2 regions of the Glutamicibacter sp. NPDC090743 genome follow, and region 1 is predicted to be linked to the other one. Evidence: predicted binding sites of a transcription regulator. Region 1 holds the regulator's gene; the other holds the start of a gene.
The links. Region 1 encodes LexA, which represses DNA repair genes until DNA is damaged. Its sites were predicted from a motif close to TCGAACANNTGTTCGA; they were not measured.
Positions count from the first base shown of each region.

Region 2: a site for LexA is predicted at 1,794-1,809, ahead of uvrA (excinuclease ABC subunit UvrA). Genes of this name have one in related genera too.

Region 1 is NZ_JBIVXE010000003.1:42,985-46,394, forward strand. It holds gene ACIQTS_RS06650 (histidinol-phosphate transaminase) at 1-665, opposite strand, end outside; gene ACIQTS_RS06655 (LysM peptidoglycan-binding domain-containing protein) at 747-1,100, opposite strand; gene lexA (transcriptional repressor LexA) at 1,359-2,078, shown strand; gene ACIQTS_RS06665 (glycoside hydrolase family 76 protein) at 2,135-3,214, opposite strand; gene ACIQTS_RS06670 (ATP-dependent DNA helicase) at 3,320-3,410, opposite strand, start outside.
Region 2 is NZ_JBIVXE010000001.1:554,617-558,026, forward strand. It holds gene ACIQTS_RS02675 (hypothetical protein) at 1-419, shown strand, start outside; gene ACIQTS_RS02680 (GNAT family N-acetyltransferase) at 558-1,103, opposite strand; gene uvrA (excinuclease ABC subunit UvrA) at 1,835-3,410, shown strand, end outside.

The DNA of each region.
Region 1 (3,410 bases):
AGCCGCTGGCGGCCTTCGAGCAGGCTCAGCGCCGAGGTGGTGCTGGCCAAGGAGAACTCGGCGTACGCCTCATCCACGATCACCATGCCGTTATGCTCGCTCATGGCTTCATATACCGCGGTGATGACGTCCAGGCCAAGGGCCGTGCCGGTGGGGTTATTCGGAGAGCAGAGGAAAACGATGTTCGGCTTGTGCTCGCGAACCTGTGCGGCTGCGGAATCGGCGGACAACGTGAAATCTGCGGCGCGTTCACCGGCGATATATTTCGTGTCAGTACCACTGGCAAGCAGCGGGTACATGGAGTAGGTTGGGCCGAAGCTCATCACGGCACGGCCGGGGCCGCCAAAGGCTTGCAGGATTTGCTGCAGGATTTCATTGGAACCGTTAGCGGCCCAGATATTGTCCTTGGTGAGCGAGTGGCCGAGGTAATCGGCTAGGAGTTCGCGAAGCTCGGTGAACTCGCGGTCCGGATACCGGTTCAACGTTGCCGCCGCCTTGGCCACCTCTTGGGCAATGGCGTCGACGACTGTCGGTGGCAACGGATGGGTGTTCTCGTTGACATTCAGCTGAATGGGCACGTCGATTTGTGGTGCGCCATAAGGGGATAGCCCGCGGAGATTCTCACGCAAGGGCAGCTGACTCAAAAGTTCACTGCGGTCATTCACGCATCAAGTCTACGTGCGCAGCGCGCCTGCCGGTGAATCCGCTACGGCAGCAGGTAACAAACTCGAAGCAGGCTGGAGAAGCTAGCCGGCAAGGACCGGAATCGAGAGGGTTTCGCCAACCTGGATTTCGCTGCTGGTCAGGGCATTGAGTTCGGCGATGTGGCCCACTGCCGAGGTCACGTCGTAACCGGTGGCGTAATCCCTGGCCAGGCTCCACAGCGTATCTCCTGGAATAACGGTGACATCAACGGTTCCGACTCCAACAGGAGTATCGGCTGCGGCATGCGCGTCAGAGGCAAACATGGAGATGAAGAAAGCTGCGGCGATGGTGAGTGCGAAAATGGGCATACCTACAAGCACGGCCCATCCGCGACGGTTGATGCGGATCTTCAGTGGTGCCTGGGTCTGATTTGAGTCAAGTGCGACGGTTGCCATGACTTTGTCTCCTCAAGAAATTCAAGTGATGCGAATTTGTATTCGAAAGCGTAGATTCGAAAACTTGTTCGAACCTCGTATATCTGTTCTAACAGAGGTTTGCGGAACTTGTCCAGAAGTTTTCGAACAAATCTTTGAAAGAAGCTCGCTTATCTACTAAGATTTCGAAGTAGACGAGCAATGAAAACATCTCACCATCTAGCGCCGACAGTTTGGGCTTACGAACTTTCGAATGATTGCTAGGGAAGGCAAAATCTCATGTCAGCTTCACAACGCACTCCCCGATCGAATGCACGTTCGCTGACGATTCGCCAAAAGAAGATCCTGGAGACGATCCAGCGGTCAATCGGCAAGAACGGTTATCCACCATCGATGCGTGAGATTGGTGACGCAGTGGGGCTCAAGAGCCTTTCGAGCGTCACCCACCAGCTGAGCCAGCTGGAAAAGCTCGGCTATATCCGTCGAGATCCACGCCGTCCGCGCGCAATGGAAATCCTGCTGCCTCTGCAGCTGGCCGAAGACGCCGAGAAGGCCGAAGTTTCGAAGCCGGTCGAGCCAGATGCCAGCGAAGACGCCAAGATCATTGAATTGAGCACTTCCGCTGACACCACCATGGTTCCCCTGGTTGGCCGTATCGCTGCCGGCGGTCCGATCCTTGCCGAACAGTCCGTCGAAGATGTTTTCTCGTTGCCTCGTCAGCTCGTAGGCCACGGCGAACTGTTCATGCTCAAGGTTTCCGGCGATTCAATGGTTGACGCTGCGATTTGCGATGGCGACTGGGTAGTTGTCCGCCGCCAGCAGACGGCGGACAACGGCGACATCGTAGCTGCCCTGCTCGATGAAGAAGCCACGGTAAAGACTTTCCGGCAGCGTGACGGGCATACCTGGCTGCTTCCGCAGAACTCGCGCTACGAACCAATTTTGGGTGATGCCGCAACGATCATGGGACGCGTCGTCTCGGTGATGCGCTCGCTCTAGAATACGTACGGTCATTGCGCTGGTGCTTGGCACCAGCGCAATTCTCGTTTAACCCGCTATTGGCCGGCGTTCAACTCGAATTGAGCGGCCGCCGAGAAGATCATCCAGCGTTGGATTGCCGCCGAAAGCCGGCGTGGTTCCTGGTCAGCCAGATGGCGCGCCGTTGCCATGACCAGCCTCCTGGCCTGCTCCCGGCTCCGGGCTTCCAAGCGGACATCATTACCGGCGAGGGCCAGATATCGGCAGAGTATCCCCGCGAACAGGTTGCCGTCTCCCCCGCTGTTGAACGAGAGGACCCCGGCAGCAGTTGACAGCGATTTCGTGGTGGCATCGATCAGTACTTTAGCGTGAGCCAGATCAGCAGGCTCGCCAAGCTCAAGCAATGCCCCGAGCACCAGGCCCTGGTTATAGGTGTAGACCGCTGGTTCCACGGCGTGTCCCTGCGTGGTCAACCGAAGTCCGTCCAGATACAGTCCTCGCTCCACGCTGAACAGACTCTTTTCCAGCCACTGGAGAAGCTCTCGCGCGGTCTCTTTCTCCCCGGTACGGGCAAAGAACAGTGCCGCCGGCGCGTTGGCTGGCGTGTTCTTGAAATCCCGCTTTCTGGACCAGTACAGGCCGCCGTCCAGCACCCCATCCATGCCGGCATGGAGCTGCCGTCCCAGCGTCCGAACTGCCGCCTCGGCAGGACGGCTCCTGTGTCCCGTCACCAGCTGCGTGAACTTTGACAGGCGGCCGCTGGCCAGGGCAAGCCAAGCCATGTCGTCGAAGAAGTAGTTGGGCAAGATCCCGAAGTTTCGAATTCGAATGCCGCGCAATAGGCCGTTGGCCCGGGCAAGCGCTTCGCGCGCCCGGTGTTCGTTGCCTTCGTCCCAGTTCGATCGGCCCTCATCGATGATGGCATCCAGATAGTGCGCCTGCCACCAATAGTTCCACTCCGCAAGCGGGTGCGCGAAACCATTGAGATTGCTGAGCATGCTTCCGTCGCGCAACCGATGCGCTTTGCTGTAGCTCTGTCCAATCCACGTTCCGGGCAACCCCATGAGGCGATGCCCGAACCGCTGGTGGGTGTCGATCGCGGCTTGGTGCGCCAATTCCTGCATGGACTCCATGGTGCCTTCCGATTCGAGCTTCATCAGTTCTTGTCACAGACCTTAGTGCATCTGGAAGCATCATGCTGGTACCGGTTAAAGAACTTGAGCTGTCCCGAAGGACAGCTCAAGTTCATATTCTGGCTGCGGCTATTTCCCGCCCGGGTTCAATCGCTTGAGAACACCAGTGATGACCTTCTTATCGACAGTCGGCCACATCGGCGGCAGGGTAGCTTTCAAG
Region 2 (3,410 bases), on a different contig from region 1:
ATTCGGGTGATACCTGCGATGGACGTAAACCGGTTGGCTCTCTGGAGCAAGCCGGCAGGGACCTAGTGGCTGCCGCCTACGCCGCCGATCGGGACGGTGTATGCCGAGTGACCGCACCTTTCCCAGGCGGAGTTCTGGACGATTCAATGGTCGCCATGACTCGGGAAATCCTGGCCGAACGGGGCATCACCCCACAGAACGTCACTGTGGTAACTGGAGAACAGATGGGAAGTGGTGTGGCCGTCCAATTGACAGACGGCAGCAATAACGCTTCCCGCGCGATCGACATCAGCGGCACGGTCGTCCGCGACGACGGATTCACGGTGGGCCTGCCGCCAGAGCTGTATCCCGAGGTTCCGGAGCACCCTGCATCACCGTCTGCATCACCGTCTGCATCGACAGATTCTGCTTCCCGATAGCGCCAGTTACACAGTGAAACGTCCAACGCGACGTCAGTAACCGGAACCCGTACCGGCACGTAGAGGAAAGTACTATAGGGGAGGCGTGCGGAGATGTCATGCTTCACTTATCCGAAGCATGACACCAGCGTTGTTCGGTTAGGCCAATTCGCGGAACCCAAGTCGCTTATATAGATTTAGTGCAGCACCGGAAGTTCCATCTCCGATCCGCAAACTCAGGGTGTCCGCCCCATGCTTCTTGCACGCAGACACGGCAGCGGCAATCAAGGTGTGGCCCAGGCCATGCCCTTGATGAAGGGGATCAACGAAAAGATCGATGATGAATGGGCCGAATAGATCCTCATCCCAGATCGATTTCTCGACAACAAAGATCGCCCCAATCGGCCTTCCCTGTCGCAACGCGACAAAAGAAGCATTTTCGAGGAACTGACCAAACTCGTTGGCAAAAGTTTCTTCCATCTCGGATTGAGCTTCTTCAAGAGTCCCGGCCGCAATTCCGGGTGGGTACGCTGCGAAATACGGATCAGCTAGCTCCGTCGCGGATGAAGATTCTGCATGGCAAATTTCTGCGTACGAAGAAACAGCGGGAGCGAAATCTGCGTTCTGAAGAACAGCTTGCAAAACATCAGAGGGCATGGCAAATCCATTCGTAGGTCTTCTGAACTGATTGAGAGAAAACTTCATGAATGGAACATGACTTGAATCTAGCATCCAAAAAATCAGTGGTCTACAGAAAATTTTCCAATACTTTTGACGTGTTGAGTAGGCTCAGCTTGCTTTCGACGAAAGTGTCCCGAAAGCCGGTCACAAATAGGATCGCGCCACGTGCTGACTCGCATCGCAGAAGTTTCATGGATTTACAGGAACACCGGCTGTTCCGTATGCCCCGTCCGTGTAGTGACCGGTGAGGGGGGCGCGAAACGGAACGGTGTGGCGCTGCCTCATGATGTCGAATGCTTGCACAGAAAACAATTGCTGTCGGATGGCATGCACCGCGGACGATGCCATTGCGCGGAACATTTGGCCAGGTTCGCTATGTTGTTGCATTGCGGATCAGCGGTTGCGGTGCCCCTGGTTGGCGGCGTGAACCGAACGTCGAATTTTATCCGTTTTCCCGCTCGTGCAACACAGAGCATGCGCTCGCCGCTCATTGGCATCTGCGAGATAGCTGCGAACTTGGGGAGGGGACGCACACGTGACAGGCACAAGCGGGAATCCAAGGGCCCGGTACCTCGAATGGGACGTCGTGGTCCGATCTGGATTCATGGGGACGCCGGCTCACCGGTCGACATTCCGGGTGGATGGACGAGCACGCATTGCGCTCGCCGTGCGCAGGATCAGGGGTTTGGAGAATTAACTGTGAGTTGCGTCCATTCGTACACGTATTCGAAGTAGTTTTCGATTAGTATGGCCTCGTGGCTATTTCATCGCAGAGTAAAAGAACTGATCTGACTCGCCTGGTCGTCAAGGGTGCACGCGAGCACAACCTGAAAAACGTGGACATTGATCTCCCGCGTGACGCAATGATTGTCTTTACCGGCCTTTCCGGTTCGGGCAAGTCCTCCTTGGCCTTCGACACCATTTTTGCCGAAGGCCAGCGCCGCTACGTCGAATCTCTCTCTGCCTACGCCCGCATGTTCCTCGGCCAGGTGGACAAGCCCGATGTGGATTTCATCGAGGGCCTGTCGCCAGCGGTGTCCATCGACCAGAAGTCGACCAGCCGCAACCCGCGTTCCACCGTGGGCACGATTACCGAAGTGTACGACTACATGCGCCTGCTGTGGGCCCGCGTGGGCCGTCCGCATTGCCCGATCTGCCACGAACCGATCTCCAAGCAGACTCCGCAGCAGATCGTCGACCAGCTGATGGAGCTACCGGAGAAAACCCGCTTCCAGATCCTCGCCCCGGTAGTGCGCTCGCGCAAGGGCGAATTTGTCGACTTGTTCGCGGAGCTCTCTTCCAAGGGCTTCGCCCGTGCCCGCGTTGACGGCACCACCATCCAGCTGAACGATCCGCCGAAGCTGGCCAAGCAGGTCAAGCACACCATTGAGGTGGTCGTCGACCGCCTGGCCATCAAGGAAGATGCCCGCCAGCGCTTGACTGACTCCATCGAAACGGCCCTGGGCATCGCCGAAGGACGCGTGCTGGCCGACTTCGTGGACCTGGACGAGGATGATCCCCAGCGCGTGCGCGCGTTCTCCGAGAACCTGGCCTGCCCCAATGAGCATCCGCTGGCCATCGATGAGATCGAGCCGCGTACTTTCTCCTTCAATAACCCGTTCGGTGCCTGCTCGGCCTGTTCCGGCATCGGCACCAAGCTGGAAGTCGATGAGCACCTGATCGTCCCGGATACCGAGGTCACCCTGGCCGAGGGTGCGATCGCCCCATGGTCATTGGGCAAGGCCACCACCGAATACTGGAACCGCCTGATCGAAGGCCTGGGCCATGAGCTGGGCTTCACCATGGACACCCAATGGCAGGACCTGCCGGCTGCTGCCCGCGAAGCGATCCTGAACGGCAAGGACCACAAGGTGGTCGTGCAGTACAAGAACCGCTTCGGCCGCGAGCGCAAGTACTCCACCGGCTTCGAGGGCGTCATCTCCTACGTGCACCGCAAGCACCAGGAAACCGAATCGGATCACGCCCGCGACCGCTACGAGCAGTACATGCGCCAGATTCCGTGCCCTACCTGCGGCGGCGCGCGCCTGAACCCGGCGTCGCTCTCGGTCTTGGTGGGCGGGCGTTCCATCGCTGAAGTTGCCGCCATGGACCTGCGTAGCGCCGCGGAATTCCTCTCCACGATCGTGCTCACCGCACGCGAGGCGCAGATCGCCGCGCAAGTGCTCAAGGAAATCGACGCGCGCATGAAGTTCCTGCTGGACGTCGGGCTGGAGTACCTGACCCTGGAACGCGCTGCTGGCACCCTGTCCGGCGGCGAGGCGCAGCGCATTCGCCTGGCTACGCAGATTGGTTCGGGCCTGGTCGGCGTGC